2 regions of the Weizmannia sp. FSL K6-0777 genome follow, and region 1 is predicted to be linked to the other one. Evidence: riboswitches for the same ligand, from Rfam matches in the RefSeq annotation. Region 1 holds a riboswitch; the other holds the start of a gene.

The links. A riboswitch is a leader RNA that binds a small molecule or an ion and turns the genes downstream of it on or off. The one in region 1 is predicted to bind cobalamin.
Region 2: another riboswitch for cobalamin. It lies ahead of NST70_RS01380 (ribonucleoside-diphosphate reductase subunit alpha); the one in region 1 lies ahead of NST70_RS15080 (terpene cyclase).

What each region holds. Positions count from the first base shown of each region.
Region 1 is NZ_CP151971.1:3,144,738-3,153,385, forward strand. It holds gene htpG (molecular chaperone HtpG) at 173-2,050, opposite strand; adenosylcobalamin (AdoCbl) riboswitch at 2,216-2,363, shown strand; gene NST70_RS15080 (terpene cyclase) at 2,400-3,800, shown strand; gene NST70_RS15085 (DUF4430 domain-containing protein) at 3,807-4,562, shown strand; gene NST70_RS15090 (ECF transporter S component) at 4,575-5,138, shown strand; gene NST70_RS15095 (bifunctional 2-keto-4-hydroxyglutarate aldolase/2-keto-3-deoxy-6-phosphogluconate aldolase) at 5,379-6,050, opposite strand; gene NST70_RS15100 (PTS sugar transporter subunit IIA) at 6,216-6,659, opposite strand; gene NST70_RS15105 (hypothetical protein) at 6,656-7,558, opposite strand; gene NST70_RS15110 (PTS sugar transporter subunit IIB) at 7,584-8,090, opposite strand; gene NST70_RS15115 (PTS system mannose/fructose/sorbose family transporter subunit IID) at 8,122-8,648, opposite strand, start outside.
Region 2 is NZ_CP151971.1:267,749-276,396, reverse strand. It holds gene NST70_RS01395 (glycerol-3-phosphate acyltransferase) at 1-435, shown strand, start outside; gene NST70_RS01390 (ribonucleotide-diphosphate reductase subunit beta) at 758-1,801, opposite strand; gene NST70_RS01385 (flavodoxin) at 1,746-2,228, opposite strand; gene NST70_RS01380 (ribonucleoside-diphosphate reductase subunit alpha) at 2,213-4,447, opposite strand; gene NST70_RS01375 (hypothetical protein) at 4,398-4,616, opposite strand; cobalamin riboswitch at 4,573-4,769, opposite strand; gene NST70_RS01370 (heavy-metal-associated domain-containing protein) at 6,022-6,243, opposite strand; gene NST70_RS01365 (cation-translocating P-type ATPase) at 6,265-8,208, opposite strand; gene NST70_RS01360 (Crp/Fnr family transcriptional regulator) at 8,411-8,648, opposite strand, start outside.

The DNA of each region.
Region 1 (8,648 bases):
CAGATGGAGCCTTCTTCGTCATATAAACTACTGCTATTCATGAAATGTTCCAGCCATACGGTTTGCAAATGTCCCGGTGCTCACCGGCACGGGCACAGCAACCATGCCGGCCGTCGCGGGGGCCGTAGATTTGCTGGATGTCCCGTGGCTTTTTTGCAATATGCGGGCTTCCTTATGCCATCATTTTGCAAATATCATTTGAAAATGCAACCGGGTCTTCAATCTCGAGCCCTTCAATCAGCCGCGCCTGGTTATACAACAGGTTTGTATAAAGCTTGCATTTGTCCTTGTCATGGGCGAACGCCTCTTTTAATGCGTTAAATACATCATGATGGATGTTAATTTCGAGCACTTTATCGGCTTTCACATTTTGCCCGTTCGGCATGGCGCTCAGCACCTTTTCCATTTCAATTGATACTTCGCCGTCCGTGGTGAAGCAGACCGGATGCGATTTTAAGCGGTGCGAGGCGCGGACATCTTTCACTTTTCCGTCCAGTGCCTCTTTCATAAATGCAAAGAGATCTTTGTTTTCTTTTTCCTCGGCATCGGTTTCTTTTGTGTCTTCCGTTTCAAAGCCGAGGTCGCCGCTTGACACGGACCTGAATTCTTTTTCCTTATAATTCATGAGCATCTTAATCGCAAATTCATCAATATCTTCCGTAAAATAAAGGATTTCGTATCCTTTATCAAGCACAAGTTCCGTCTGCGGCAATTTTTCAATCCGGTCGATCGACTCGCCGGTTGCGTAATAAATGTATTTTTGGTCTTCCGGCATGCGACTTACGTATTCATCAAGCGTAACAAGCTTTTTCTCTTTTGAAGAATAAAACATCAGGAGATCCTGCAAATCTTCTTTGTGCGCGCCAAATTCATTGTACACACCGAATTTCAGCTGGCGGCCGAATGATTTGAAAAACGCTTCGTACTGCTCGCGGTTCTCTTTCAAAAGGTTTGCCAGTTCGCGTTTGATTTTGCTTTTGATATTTTTCGCAATCAGCTTCAGCTGACGGTCGTGCTGGAGCATTTCCCGCGAAATGTTCAGAGACAAATCTTCGGAATCGACCATCCCTTTGACAAAGCTGAAGTAATCCGGTAAAAGATCCGGGCATTTTTCCATAATCAGGACGCCATTCGCATACAGTTCCAACCCTTTTTCATATTCCGGCGTATAATAATCGAACGGAATTTTTTCCGGAATGTAAAGAATCGCATTGTAACGCACAGTGCCGTCGACTTTGATGTGGATATGCTTAACCGGTTTGTCAAAGCCGTAATGCTTTTCCATATAAAATTGCTCATAATCTTCGTCTGTCAGTTCGTTTTTGTTTTTGCGCCAGATCGGGACCATGCTGTTGAGCGTTTGTTCTTCTTTGACCTCTTCGTACTCATCTTCGCTGCCTTCTTTCAGGCGCCTTTCCGTTACTTCCATTTTAATCGGGTAGCGGATAAAATCAGAATATTTTTTCACGATGGCCCGCAGCCGGTACTCTTCCAGGTACTGATCGTAGTCTTCATCCTCTGTGTTTTCTTTCAGCTTCAATATAATTTCCGTGCCGTTGCCGTCTTTTTCGCACGGTTCAATTGAATAGCCTTCCGCGCCTTTCGACTGCCATTTATAAGCCTGATCGCTCCCTGCAGCCTTGGAAATGACGGTAATTTCATCTGCCACCATGAATGCCGAGTAGAAACCGACGCCGAACTGGCCGATGAGGTCATATCCGTCTTTCATTTCATTGTCATTTTTAAACGCAAGTGAACCGCTTTGTGCAATGGTGCCGAGGTTTTCTTCCAGTTCCGTCTCCGTCATGCCGATCCCGGTATCGGAAACCGTCAGTGTCCTGTTTTCTTTGTCCGGGGTAATTTGAATGTAGTAGCTGTCTTTATCAAATGTTAAATTTTCATCTGTCAAAGCTTTGTAATAAATTTTATCGATCGCGTCGCTGGCGTTGGATATCAGCTCGCGCAAGAAAATTTCTTTTTGCGTGTAAATCGAGTGGATCATCATGTCGAGAAGCCGTTTGGATTCTGCTTTAAATTCCTTTACCGCCACTTCGATCTCTCCTTTATATGTATAAATGATGGCAATGCCCCTTTAGCACTCCGAACGCAAGAGTGCTAACATCTTATTTTTTAGCACAGCACCGCTTGTTTGTCAATGAAACAGTGGCAGAAATTGTCCTTTCCAACAGGCAGGGGTTGTTCTATAATTAGTAACTGACATCTAAATACGGGCCTGGGCGATGGAAACAGGTGAAATTCCTGTACGGTCCCGCCACTGTGATGGAAAAAATTTTCCTAAGTCAGATCTTTCTCCCAAGCTGCCGGTTTATTTGAAGCCTACGAGGTATAGGCGAAAAATTTTTGCCCTTGTATACCTCTTTTTGTACAGGGGTTTTTTTATGGAAAGGAGAGCGGTAATGGTGGGGAAAAAATGGTTCGGGATTCTCTGGGGAATTGTTCTTATTTTTGTGTTATCTTTCCCGTCCGAAAGCTTTGCAGCAGTATCTGTCAGCAAAGACATAAAGAATACGGCATCATATTTTAAATCTTCCGCTTTAAACTCTGATTTTGCAGTAGCCGCACTGGCAAAGGAGAATTTGCTAACAGCCAATGAGATAAAGCAGTACCGGGGAGTTTTAACAGACCGGGTGAATGCCAAAAAGGTAACCGGTACGGAACTCGTTAAGACCATCATCGCTCTAAAAGCGATTGGAGAGGATCCGGAAAACTTTCAAAAGCAGAATTTGATCAAACGCGTATACGATACGGCGGCAGAAAGCTCGGTAACCGGATATGCCTATGATTTAATCGCTTTGAATACGGATGACTATGAGATTCCGAGTGATGCACCGAATACTCCTGCTAAAATTGCAGCAAAACTGGTTGATGCGGAACTTCCGGACGGCGGTTGGAGCTGGAGTTCTTCCGCCAAAAATTCGGATGTTGACTCAACCGGCATGGTACTGACCGCACTTGGCACTTATCAGGATAAACATGATAAAGATGTGAACACGGCAATCCGTGACGGCATTAAATACTTGAAGGCAGCAGAAAAAGAAAACGCCAGCTTTGACAACTACGGCATTAATTCGTGCACAACCGCCCAGGCCATCATCGGTCTTGTCTCTGTCGGCGTTGACCCGACAACCGGTGATTTTGTTAAAAAAGGCACGAATCCTATTTCTGCACTCAGCACATATAAAGATTCCAAAAACGGCGGGTACAAATGGCAAACGACAAGCGAATCTTCAGACAGCTTTTCAACAGAACAGGTTTTCCAAGCCCTTGTCGCCTATGACCTTTTTCTAAAAGGAGATACCCTGTATAACTTCAGGAATATTAGCAGATCCGATGCCGGCAGTACGGGCGCAACTGATTCGGATGCTGAAGACAAAGATCCAGGCAAAAGTCCCGGTCACAGCCCGGCTGCAGCTCCTCCGAGAGTGGTTGAAAAGCATACGAAAGAAGTCGTAACCAAAACGAACACCATTACGAATACGAAAGACCATACGATTACGCATAACAACACCACTACAAAAACCAATACGGTGGAAAAACCGGCTGCAGCCAAAAAACAAACGCCGGCAAAAACAAAAACAGCTTCAAATGCAAAAAAAGAGGACAAGCCTGCAACTGCAGCTGCCCAGGCACCCCCTGCAGAAGATGTGCAGCAAGAGCCGAAAAAAGTCGTCATTACCAAAACAACGGGTGTTTCTCCTGTGCACGGCTGGGTCGGTTCCCTTTCTGCGGGTGCAGGCGTCATCCTGCTAATCATCCGTAAAAAATTTCTGGGGGTATGAGCAGGAATGAAATATAAAAGTATCATTATTGATAGTATTGCCGTTTTATTGATTGCATTCGGCGCCTGGTTTTTTATCGATGGTTTCCATTTTGAATCGAAAACCGTTAAAACTTATTCAGAAACAACACAACTTGCAAACACTTCAGCGAAGGAAAAGGATGCGGCAGCAAAAGACAGTACATCCGGAAAGAAAACGGACGCCGCCGGCAGCAACAAAACGGATGAAAAAAGCAATACGGGCGGATCCGAAAGCAATGCGGCGGATTCAGCTGCCCACTCCAAAAATGCTGAAGAAAAGGCTTCTGCAGACAGCAAGACGGATAAAGCACCTGCCACAAATACCAAAACGGCGGTCACATCCAGCACATCAACGAAAACGACAACCGGGGCTTCTTCGTCCGGGTCCGGCAGCAGCCACGCTTCCGGCAACACCGCAGCGCCATCTAAAGCAAAAGCTGAAACGGTTTCTTTAACCGTAAAGGGCTACAAAGGGCCGGTTTTCAGCGGCAAATACAGTTATAAAAGCGGAGACACTGCATTTTCCGCTTTAAAAAAAGCCGCCGCTTCTGAAGGCGTAAGCCTCGATTATTCCGGGTCCGGTGCAACCGTCTATGTAAAGGGCATTAATGGCCAGTATGAAGGGGATCAAGGCGGCATGAGCGGCTGGAAATATAAAGTAAACGGAAAAGAGCCAAACGTTTCCGCAGGGTCGTATAAACTAAAAACCGGCGATCAGGTTGTCTGGTTCTATTCTAAATAGGAGATGCATAAAATGGGGAATCAGCCGCTTGAAAAAAGGAAGTCAGCGAAAACCGCTTCACGGCTGACAAGGAGAATGGCGCTTCTTGCCATGCTGGCGGCCCTGAGCGTCGCCGGGCGGATTTTGATGGCATCGGTCCCGAATGTCCAGCCGTGCACCGTGATCATCATTTGCAGTTCTTTTGTTTTCGGCATCCGCTTCGGTTTGGCGCTTGCCTTTTTGACGGTCTTCGGTTCCGACATGTTTCTCGGCATGGGGCTGTTTGCGATCATGCAATTTCTTGCGTGGGGTACTATCGCGGTGCTTTCCGGCCTGCTCGGCAAGAAAGAGTTATACAAAAAAGTCCCGCATCTCGTGTTATGTCTGTATGCAGCTTTTACCGGCTTCCTGTTCGGCTTTATGGTTTCATTAAATTATTTATTTATCGGCGGGCCGTTTGCGTTTTGGACATACTACCTCGGCGGGCTGTTGTTTGACAGCTACCATGCCGCGGGAAACTTCTTCTTTTATTTAATTTTAGGGCCGGTTTTAATCAAACTGATTGCAAAAGAAAAAACGCGAATCGAACGCATTTAGCCTAAGGCTGCCTGTTTCACGCAGGCAGCCTTGTTTGGCTGTTGTCTGATATGGAGCACAACAAAAGATGTTGGGTTAACTTAATGGAGAGAATTTAAGTGAACTATTTGAGGTTGGTAATACTTTCGAGTTTATATAATGTTTTAACTGCTATGAGTCTTTCAAGATTCCATTGAATAGCACAATAAACAACAGCACCTCCTTCGTATCCATCAAAGGAAGTGCTGTCCTGTATACTTATCAAAATGATACGTACTGATTACTCATTTCTTCAGTCTGTAATTGATATTCCCGTACAAAAGCCCTGGCCATCTTGGCAACTCCCGCAAAATCATTGTTTTCCGCAGGCTTCAACAAGCTTCCGCCAACGCCAATTATTCTGCAGCCTGCCTTTATCCAATCCCCCATATTATCCAGATTTATGCCGCCTGAAGGCATAATTTCCAGTTGAGGCAAAGGGGCTTTAACATTTTTTACAAAAGCCGGGCCGACAATGTTACTTGGAAACAATTTTATTATTTCCGCACCTGCCTGCATCGCTTCTTTCATTTCATTAACAGTCATACACCCCGGGATATAAGGAATTTGATAAAGATTACATAGCAGGGCAGTTCCCTTATCGAAAGTTGGTGAAACGATAAATTTCGCTCCGGAAAGATGTGCGATTTGAGCAGTCGCGGAATCAAGAACAGTGCCAGCCCCTATCAATATGCCCCGCCGATCTTTATATTTCTCTGTAATTTTTCTTATTGCGATATCCGCGTTAGGGACCGTAAATGTTAATTCAATATTTTTGATACCGCCTTCAATTAAAGCATCTGTAATTGTAATCGCTCGTTCAACGGTATTAGTCCGTAAAACAGCAATAAGCCCATTTTTTTCTAAAGCGCTTAATATATTACCTTTTTTCAAAATGCTCACACCCTTTATCTCTATTAAGAGAACCCAGAATTGCCCTTAATGATTCTTTTACAGTACCGACTTATTTCCAGCTTCTCCCCACTGGTACTGCCTTAAAGGAGAGAATATCCATTCCCAGAGAAAGTTAAGCAGCCTGATCAACTATATTACATTGCCTTAAAAGTCTTCATTCTCTTCATCAGAAGGATCTTTTTCTGACGGCCATACCACCATACTCTGCTGGCCTTCATTTAAAATAGCATTCACTGCCTCATGAATAGGAGTGCCCATCATTCTCTGATTGATCGCTTCAATTAACACTGGCAAGTTAACACCGGTAATAACAAATATTTTTTCCTGCTGTTCAACAGGGAGTGAATGAACGGCTAAGGTAGCCTGATTGTAGGGGCTTGCACCAAAAAGGTCTGTGAAAATCATAACGCCATTATCTTGATCAACTTTATTAATTGCTTCAAGTACTTGTTTATTTAAATCCTGAACATTGTCTCCTTGAAACAAATTCAAGGTTACAATATTGTCTGTCCCGCCTATAATAAGTTCGGCAGCGTCCACTAAACCATCACTCAATTTCCCATGGGTAGCGACAATGATCCCGATCATTTGGATTTCCTCCTTGCGACTTGCTCTAAAAACGCAAACGCATTCTTCATATTACTTTCATTCATCTTCTTTTTCTTCAAATCATTCCGTGATAATACAAATTGGTTATCCTTTTTATCTCCGCTAATGATATAAACCAGACGTTCATTCTTTAAAGCTAGTGAATCCTCTTGGCCCCCCTGTTTTATGGCGCTGTATTGCCCGGATTTTGGATTTACCAGATAGAGTGGTTTTTCAGCACCAATGCTATCCAGCATGAAAATTTTCGCATGACTGTCATGCATGACTTTTTTCAAACCTGCATTGTTTGTACAACCAGCATCCACAAAAGCAAACGCCAGCCGTTCTGAACGGAAAGAGGCGATACAATTCAAAAGCAATAATATAGAAGAAGTGTTTTGTATTACATTATTTTTTTTAGGCCACCCTCGTGTAATTTTATTCAGGAAATAAAAATACAGGATGTATATCAAAATACATAATACGAACCAAGTTTTCCCTGTTTCTTTTGCTTGGAATATTGGAATGGCTACAAATAAAGTAAATAGCAATCCAACAATAATATATAAAATGGAAGAAAATAAAATGGTTTTTGTTATACTTCTCTTCCTGTTCTCGACATCAAAAAAATGATATGGACTGAACCGGGCTGCTGGCGTATCATAATAAGTACAGAAAATGGTATCCGCTTTTTTTACATTGCCCACATAAAGATTTTTGTATTCGCTTTTATCTTTCTCATTTATTTTAAATATATCAAGCTTAATATCCTTACGAAACGGAAGGATATCAGCAGATAAGCTTTTCAAAAAACGATCCTTCTGTTTTATTGTATAACGCTTATTAAAAATCAAACGATAGCGAACATACCAATCCTGCAAAAGTTCTTGTCGGTTCATCCATATCATTCCTTAATAACGAATTTTATAACTTGAATTTACTTAATACCTCTTTCAAGCTGGTACGGGGAGCTGAGGGCGTTGCTTGAAAATAGATATTTTCAACCCCATATTTTTCGTTTAATTCTTTTAATTTCAGTGCATTTTCTTTATTTAAATAAACAGATTTGGTGACCAGCACGTCTTTTTCAGAATCCTTTTGAGCAATGCCGCCGATATTTAGTTCTTTCATCGGAACCCCATGTTTTACTAACTCATACATGACATCAATGGTTTTGGCAATGAGAATACAGCTATATTCTTTAAAACGATATTCATCCCAATAATACTTACATTTATCCAGGGTCATTACAATTGTTTTTTGGCCTGTACGGCTGCCTGCACTCTTATAGAGGTCTTTCATAAATTTATCTTTTGCTACAACATCATCCACTACGAATATGGAGTTAACACCGTTGCGCTTCGATAAGGTGATCATCACTTGTCCATGGATTAGACGCTCATCTACACGAGCCAGATTTACAACACCCATTCATTCTATCCCCTTTGCCAAAAATTTTTTGTTATAAAATTCTAACAGCTGCAAGAACACCCAATATTACGGTTAGCCAGATTAATGCCCGGGTAACTTTCAATCCCTTCTTCGTGTAGTACCAGTATACTCCTAATACTACTGCTAGAGGCAACATTCCAGGCAGAATAGAATTTAATGTCTCTTGTATATTAAATTCGCGTCCCGATAAATGGAATGTCAAAGATGATGAAACTTTTACATAGTTCCCGGCCAGAATGCCCATCATGAACAAACCTAAAATTGAAAGCAAGTCAATAATATTTTGAATCCCTGAACTTTGCATCAATGAAGTCGCATTACGTCCTCTTGTAAATCCTTGACGGGCGAAAAATAAACCAATCAATACTTGGTAGGTAGCAAAGCAAACAAACGGGAAAAGTGCGCCCAAGGCACTTCCATGTTGAGCCCAAGGAATGGCAATTGCAATAAAAATGTATTGAATCGTACCTGAGTCAATTGAATCCCCGATACCTGCTAAAGCTCCCATCAACCCGGCCTTCGTATTATACATTAAGT
Region 2 (8,648 bases), 710 kb from region 1:
AAAGGTTTTCTTCCAGTTTGGCTGATCATAAAATCGGGGGCGGTCCCATCGCACAAGGCGTTGATTCCCATTGCCCTGGCACCGATTGCCGGGCATGCCTTTTCCCCTTTTTTAAAGGGAAACGGTGGAAAAGGCCTTGCCGTAAGCTTCGGCGTATGGAGCGCATTGACCAAATTTCGCATATCCCTCACTTATGCCGTTATTCTTGCATGCTTTTATGTCCTAGCAAAGGTGGTGAAAAAAGGCAAAAAAACAACCAGCAGTGAAGACAGCCTGCAAACGACAACCGGATTCCTGCTGCTATCCCTCTTTCTCATTTTTCAAAAATATCCTCGTTTTCTCTTATGGATCTGGCTAGGCAACTTCATCATCCTGCTGTGGAAAAATAAAAAAGCGCTCATGCGTTTGAAAAAGGAAAAGCATTTCACCACGTAATTGGGGCTTGCTGAACGAATCCAATTCTGAGTTTGCACCCCATTTGTCCGTAAACGCTGTCTAAAAATATCTCGTTTGTATTGGCTTTTGAATGCAAGTTTTTCCCTAAATTGGTTGTAAAACCCTTGCATTTAAATTTTTGCCAAATCCGTCAGCATCCTTGCCAAATCTAGAAATTTTGCTTATTCAGCAAGCCCTAGTTGGCATGCAAAAAGCGGGAATCACTCCCGCTTTTTTGCTAGTGCCATCCATCAGATCTTTTTTTGCCGTTTTCTTTCCGAAAATATTTTTTCACCGTGCTGCAAACTGTGTTCTAGACAGATTACAGCTCATCAAATCCGTTCAAATCGCTCACTTTTGTATAAGAACGGGACTTTTGTTCAAAGAAATCCGTTTTGGTTGCATCGAAATTATCAGCATAGGCGCGAATCCATTTCATCGGATTTTCAACATGTTCCGGGTACAGCTCGCTTAATCCGATCATGCGCAGCATTTTATTGGCACGGTATTTAATAAAACCTGCCATTTCCTCAAGATCGATCCCTTCCACGTCCTGGAGCACGTATTCCGACCACTCGGTTTCCAAGTCAACGGACTCGCGGAACCGGGCATATACCCAATCGGAAAAGGCCGGCGTGTTCAATTCCGGATGTTCGGAAAGCACCGCGCGGATCAGTTCCGAAATAAAGCGCCCGTGTTCCAGCTCATCGCGGTTAATATAACTGATCATCGTCGATGTGCCGACCATTTTGTTCTGCCGCGCCAGATTATAAAAGAAAGCAAAACCGGAATAAAAGAACAACCCTTCCAGCAGTGTCGAATACACGAGCGTTTTCACAATATCTTCCACATCCGGCTGCTGGGCAAACGCATTGTATTGCTCCATCAGTTTTTTGTTTCGCTTTAGCAGCACCGGATCTTTCCGCCCGATTTCAAACGCTTCATTTTGTTTATCAAGGGACACGACGGACGATAAAATATAAGAATAACTCTCATTGTGGACAGCTTCCTGCTGGGCAATCACCGCCAAAATCGATTGGATGGACGGATCGGTCGCATACAGTGAAGCAAGCAAAATCGTCCTCGTTTGTGAAGAATCGAGCGTTGCCAGCAGGCTGATGATTTTCAAAAACGTTTCCTGCTCTTTTTCCGATAACAGCGGGAATTGTTTCACATCTGTTGACATATTCACTTCATCCGACTGCCAGTAATTCCCCAACAATCGTTTATACGTCTTATACCAGTGCGGATAAGCAAGATCATTCCAGTTTAAAATTCCGCTTGACTTTCCTCCGAATAAGGCAGTCGCTTTATTCGGGTGAACCGGATCCAACGTTTTCGCTTTTTCCAGCAAAGCGTTTGACATCTTCCAGCACTCCTTCTATCCATTTTTCCACTTCTTTTTCCTGGCTTCCCCTCGGAGACTGTTCAATTTTTAACGGTTCCCATGGGCTATTATAAAATTTTGCAAGTTTGCGGGCGGCCAGGCAGAATAAATCATCACCGCCAAATTGCGTTTCCCCCGTTCCAAACACAGCGACATTGGGAGGTTTCCAGCCAATTTCCAGAACAAAATCCTTCACTTCTTCAGGCGTGGCGCCCCGTTCCCATGTGAAAGTTCCGACCAGGATCAAATCATAGTCGCGCGGCGAAAACGGCGGGGAAATGCCGATTTCGTGCATGTCCACCGCCATCCCGCGCGCCCTGCACCAGGATGCCAGCAGTTCCGCCGTTTCTTTTGTATTGCCGCTATAGGATAAGTACGCAATCAGCACTTTCAACTTTGGCACCACTCGCATTCTTCCACTTCATTGGAGGTCGAGCGCACATAATAGGTCGTTTTCAAGCCGGACTTCCAAGCTTGCAGATGGAGATCAAGCAACACTTGCGCGCGGATATTGTACGGCACATAAAAATTGAAAGAGATGCTCTGGTCAATATGTTTTTGCCTTGCCGCATTCTGCCGGACGGACCATCGTTGGTCAAGTTTATAAGCCGAACGGCGGTAAATGTTGTACGTCCGGTGGTCTAAATCAGGCGCTGTAACCGGAAATCTGTAATCCTTTTTTTCTTCCATATAATAAGGCTGGAAAACCGGGTCAATGCTTGCTGTCGAGCCGGCAATAATCGAAGTGGTCGCATTCGGTGCAACCGCCATTAAATATCCGTTCCGCAAGCCGTATTTTTTCACTTCTTCAGCAAGCGCCAACCAGCGTTCACTTGTGTAGCCTTTACCGGTAAAATAAGCGCCGGTGCTCCACTTGCTGCCTGGAAATGCCGGATAGCTGCCTTTTTCCCTGGCTAATTCCATGCTGCTTTTAATCGCATAGTAGGCAATGTTTTCGTACAGTTTATCCGCATATTCGACGGCTGCTTCCGTTTCCCATTCAATTCCCTCAAGTGCCAGCAAATGATGCCAGCCAAACGTGCCAAGCCCGACCGCACGGTACTTTTTGTTCGTGATTTGCACTTGTTTAATGGGCAACGTATTGACATCAATCACATGATCGAGCATGCGGACCTGGATGCGGATAAGCCGTTCGAGCACCCCGTCCGGGACAGCTTTCCCAAGATTGATGGAACTCAAGTTACAGACGACATAATCCCCGGAACGGTATTTCTTTACGATCACATTTTCTTCTTTGATCCATTCTTCAATCAGCTCAGTCGGGGACTGGTTCTGGGCAATTTCCGTGCATAAATTGGAGCAGTAAATGATCCCTTTGTGGCTGTTCGGGTTTTGCCGGTTCACTTCATCGCGGTAAAACATAAACGGCGCTCCTGTTTCAAGTTGCGATCTCATGATGCGCTTCATAATCTCGATCGCCGGAACTTTCCTTTTCGAACGGAGATCGGCATGGATGCACGCCTCATATTTTTCACGCCAGCTCCCTTTTCCCTTCTCTTCATCGTAAAAATCTTCAAGAGCAAACCCCATGACTTCTTTTACTTCATGCGGATCAAAAACATACCAGTCCCCGCGCTTTTCCACCTGTTCCATAAAATAATCTGGGATGCACACGCCTGTATAAATATCGCGGGCACGGAGCCGGTCATCGCCGTTATTTAACTTCAAATCGAGAAAATCTTCAATGTCGCGGTGCCACACATCGAGGTAGACGGTAATGGCGCCTTTTCTTGTCCCGAGCTGGTCAACGCTCACTGCCGTGTTGTTCAGTTGTTTGATCCACGGCACCACACCACTCGACATGCCCGGGAAACCTTTAATCGCGCTTCCCCGTCCACGGATTTTTCCCATATACACACCGATCCCGCCGCCGTTTTTCGAAAGCTGGGCGATGTCGGTGTTACTGTCATAGATTGATTGCAGGCTGTCCGCCACTGTATCAATGAAACAACTCGAGAGCTGGCCATGCGTTTTGCCCGCATTCGCGAGCGTCGGGGTTGCGACCGTCATGTACAGATTGCTGAGTGCCCAGTACGCTTCCTTCACATGTTCCATCCGGGTTTCCTGCTGTTCATCCTGCATCAGGTACATCGCAATCACCATCCAGCGCTCTTGCGGCAGTTCATAGACATGCTTTTCAAAATCACTTGCCAGATAACGGGTTACGAGCGTATAGAGGCCGGGATACGTAAAAAGCAAATCCTTCTCCGGGTCGATTAGGCGGCCGAGCGTTTCTATTTCCTGCTTTGTATATTTGTCAAGCAGTTTTGGAGAATAAATGCCTTTTTCTACCAGCTGCCTGATCAAATCATAGAAAGACCCGTACTTGAGGGTTGGATCATAATGCCGGTTTTTGGCGGCTTCGGCATAAAGCTTATGTAAGTAAATTCTCGCTGCAAAGAATGTCCAGGCCGCACCTGCTTCATCGATATTTTCAAGGGCATGTTTAATAAGTAGATCTGTTTTTTCCACCAAAGAGGCATCCTGGTCCCATAACTTTAAAATCTTTTCCTTATAAGCGCCGGTTTCAATCTCCAGGCCTGCAGACATTTGATCAATGAGCTGCAAAATCATTTCTTTTGATTCCAGTTGAATAGATATCACGTTTTCTCCTCCCTTTTTTGAACGCAAAAAAACCGTTCATTTCAGGGGGATGAACGGCAAAAACGGCAGAAAAACAGCATCCGTGATCATCTGTTTTACCGTTTCCCGTTCCCGCACCCCGAAGAATAGAAACTTCAAGTATTGGCAGGTCTCCTGGCTTGTGTTTCATTCTAATGAAGCCCTTCCCATACCGCCGCCAAAAAAAGCAGCCGGTACAGTGGTTTGCTCTTTCGTCCACACTGACAGTTGCGGGGGCAGCTCCGGTTTCCCACCGGATTCCCTTTTCAGGCATCTCAAAGCCACCAATACTCGCATACTATATTTAGTATTTTTTTGTTTTAGAATTTCTATATGTTGTTATCCTACCATATTCGACAAAAGATATCAATCCTCAGTTACGTTGAATATGTTTCAAGTTTGTCCGTAAAAAGATGCCGAATACGGAGCAGCCTTCTTCGCCTTTTTCCTTAAGGAATGGATTTTCACAGTCCGTTATCCATTTTAGACGATTGAGGGAGCAGGTACAATACATCGGTTTGACTTTACCCATTAAATTTCTCCCCCACACATGACATTGCAAAAAACCAGAAGCACAATGGCAAAAATTTTAAGCGTTTCCTTCTCATAGGGGCGCTCTTCGTAAAGCACTGGTGAAAATGTGGGCTGCTGCCTTCACATAGAACCCGGCTACGTTAAGGGAGCATGGAAAAACGAAGGCCTTTCTTCACATAGGGCGCGGCTATGTTAAGGAAGCGTGGAAAAATGAAGGGCTTTCTTCACATAGAGCCCATCTACGTTAAGGAAGAACGGAAAAATGAAGATCTTCCTTCACATAGGGCGCGGCTATGTTAAGGAAGCTTGAAAAAACGGAGGTCTTCCTTTACATAGAGGGCGGCTACGTTAAGGAAACACGGAAAATTGACGGCCTTCCTTTACATAGAGTGCGGCTACGTTAAGAAAGCTTGAAAAAATGACGGCCTTCCTTCACATAGAGCCCGGCTACGTTAAGAAAGCTTGCAAAATTGACGGCCTTCCTTCACATAGAGCCCAGCTACGTTAAGGAAGAATGCAAAAACGACGGCCTTCCTTCACATAGAGCCCGCCTACGTTAAGAAAGCATGCAAAAACGGAGGTCTTCCTTCACATAGAACCCGGCTATGTTAAGGAAGCTTGCAAAATTGACGGCCTTCCTTCACGTAGAACCGGCTACGTTAAGAAAGCATGCAAAAACGACGGCCTTCCTTCACATAGAACCCGGCTACGTTAAGAAAGCATGCAAAAACGACGGCCTTCCTTCACATAGAGCCCAGCTACGTTAAGGAAGCACGAAATAACGAAGATCTTCCTGTTAAGGAAGCTTGAAAAAAACGGAGGCCTTCCTTCACATAGAACCTGTCTACGTTATAGAGGCAATCCCGATTAGCCCGTTATTCCCGCCCCTTTCAAGCAGCAGTTGCAAAAATGAAAAAGTTGATCCAACAACCGCGACCTTTCTGGGCTGATTCGTATACGTCTTTCAGGTTGCAAAAAAAGAAAAGGTTGGGACCAACAACTGGCCTCAACCTTATCCTTTTTTAATTCGTCTTCACTGCTTGAACTTGATAGCCTGTTTTTTCAACGATTTCTTTCAATTCATCTGCCGAAACCTTTGCCTCGTCAAAATCCACTTTTGCTTTGCTGGCGTTGAAAAGTACTTTCACATTTTCCACACCTTCCACTTTGTCCAGCGCGCCTTCTATTTTTTTCATACAAGACGGACAGGTTAACGTTTCTAATTGCATCACGGCTTTTTTCATTCCGTTTCCCTCCTTTTGTTTTTATTTTACATGCCGCACTGGTTTCCGTAATTGATCTCCATCAAGTTGGCCGATTTTGCTGATCTTGAACTTCTGCCGTCCGCCCTTTGGTGCAAATCCGATCAACCGCATTGCATTTAGAATAACAGCTAAAACGCTTCCTTCATGGACAAACATCCCGGCTGCAAGGTCTACTTGTCCCCGAAGAACACCAACAAGCAAAAATACGACGACCGAAAGTGCAATTGCTATATTCTGTTTCATATTCCGCATCGTTTTTTTCGACAGGGCAAAGGCATGGGCATATTGGGAAAGCTTGTCTGCCATCAAAACGATATCAGCCGTTTCGATAGAGATATCCGTTCCGCCTTTCCCCATGGCAAGCCCGATATCTGCCGTTGCAATCGCAGGGGCATCATTCATGCCGTCTCCTGCCATCGCCACAACAGCTCCTTCCTCTTTCAGTTTCTTCACATAGTCCACTTTTTCATCCGGAAGCAGCTCTGCATGAAAGGCATCAATACCCAATTGGTTGGCGACGGCTCGGGCGGTATGGCGGTTATCGCCTGTTAACATGACGATCCTTTTGATCCCGGCAGCGCGCATGTCCTCCAAGGCAGCCCGGGCATCTTCACGGATTTGGTCGGCGATGGACAGAATGGCTTCCAACTTTCCATTGACCGCAATAAAAATAGCAGTATTCCCCATTTTTTCACGATCGGTTGCGTAACTGCCCGCTGATGGAGAAATGGTGATGCCTTGTGCTTCCATCAATTTGCGGTTCCCCACAGTAATGGCTATGCCATCAATGGTTGCCGTCATGCCTTTCCCTTTTATCGCTTCACCTTCCTGCAAGTGATACCGGTTAAACGGGATGCCCCTTGCTTCTGCTTCTTTCACAATCGTTTGGCCGAGCGGGTGTTCAGAAACGGTTTCCGCCTTGGCCACAAGCCCGAGCACTTCCTCTTCGCGCCTTGTGCCAAGCAGGTGCAAATCCGTGACTTCCGGCTTCCCTTTTGTCAGCGTGCCGGTTTTATCAAATACGAGCGTATCCACTTTTGACAGTTTTTCCATCACATCCCCGCCTTTGATCAGCGCACCGTGTTTCGCGCCGTTTCCAATTCCCGCTACGTTTGACACGGGAGCGCCAATCACGAGCGCACCTGGGCAGGCAATGACCAGGAAGGTAATCGCTTTGTGAAAATCACGGGTAAAAACAAACACGGCGAGTGCAAGGATGACAATCGCCGGTGTGTAATAGTTTGCAAACCGGTCGAGGAAACGTTCGGTTTTCGATTTTGCATCCTGTGCTTCTTCCACCAGTTCAATCATCTTTGCAAAGGTTGTGTCATTCCCGACCTTTTCAGCGATCATTTCGATATAGCCGTTATCTAAAATCGAGCCGCTAAAAACAGGATCGTTTTCTTTTTTCATGACGGGTGCCGGTTCCCCGGTAACCGCTGATTCGTTCACGAATGCCCGGCCCTTTGCAATGGTCCCGTCAACCGGAATTTTGCCGCCCGGGAGGACAACCAGCTTGTTCCCTACCCGGACGCGATCTGCGGCCGTTTTTTTTCGGGTTCCGTCTTCTTGAAGCAAGATCGCTTCCTGCGGGGCCATATCTGCCAATTGCTTTAAAGACGAACGGGTTTTCTTTAATGTCCTGGCTTCTAAATAATCGCCGAACAAAAACAGAAGAGTGACGGCTGCGGATTCCATATATTCGTGGATCAGGAAGGCACCTGCAACCGCCACCGTAACGAGCAACTCAATACTGAACGTTTTCATCCTCGCCGCTTGCCAGGCTTTGATGGCGATGGGAAGGACAGCAGCAACGGTTGCCGCCATCAAAAAACCGTCCCTCCAGGCGTAAAAGCCCATCCAGTTCATCCATAAACCAAGAACGATCAAAACGCCGGCGATCCATGCCAGATGATGCTTATGTTGATGGATTTGTTCTAACATTGGAACTCCCCCTCACCTGTTATACGATTATTTTAAAAGAGCCACTTGCTTTCATCATTGACCCTTGTCAAGATTTTTTTAAAAATACACCGCAGGCCGGGTCCATTGAAAAAATGCGCAGGCAAAATTTTGGACACACAAAAAGCGGCGGGTCACCATTATTAGTGGTTTCCCGCCGCTTGTTTATTTTTTCAGCACTTTTTCAGTGGTGGCCGCCGGCTGACGTTGCCTCATCTGCATACAATAACAGCTCGTCCAAGTCAGGAATTTTGACTTTCTTATTTGGCAACTGTTCTATTAATCCCTGTTTTTCCAGATTTGTAAACTTTCGGCTGATGGTTTCGGGGGTTGTTCCAAGATAAGAAGCCAAATCTTTTTTAGACATTGGCAAGGCAATCACTGTATCATTCGTCCCGCTTTGTTCCACACAACTGGCTAAA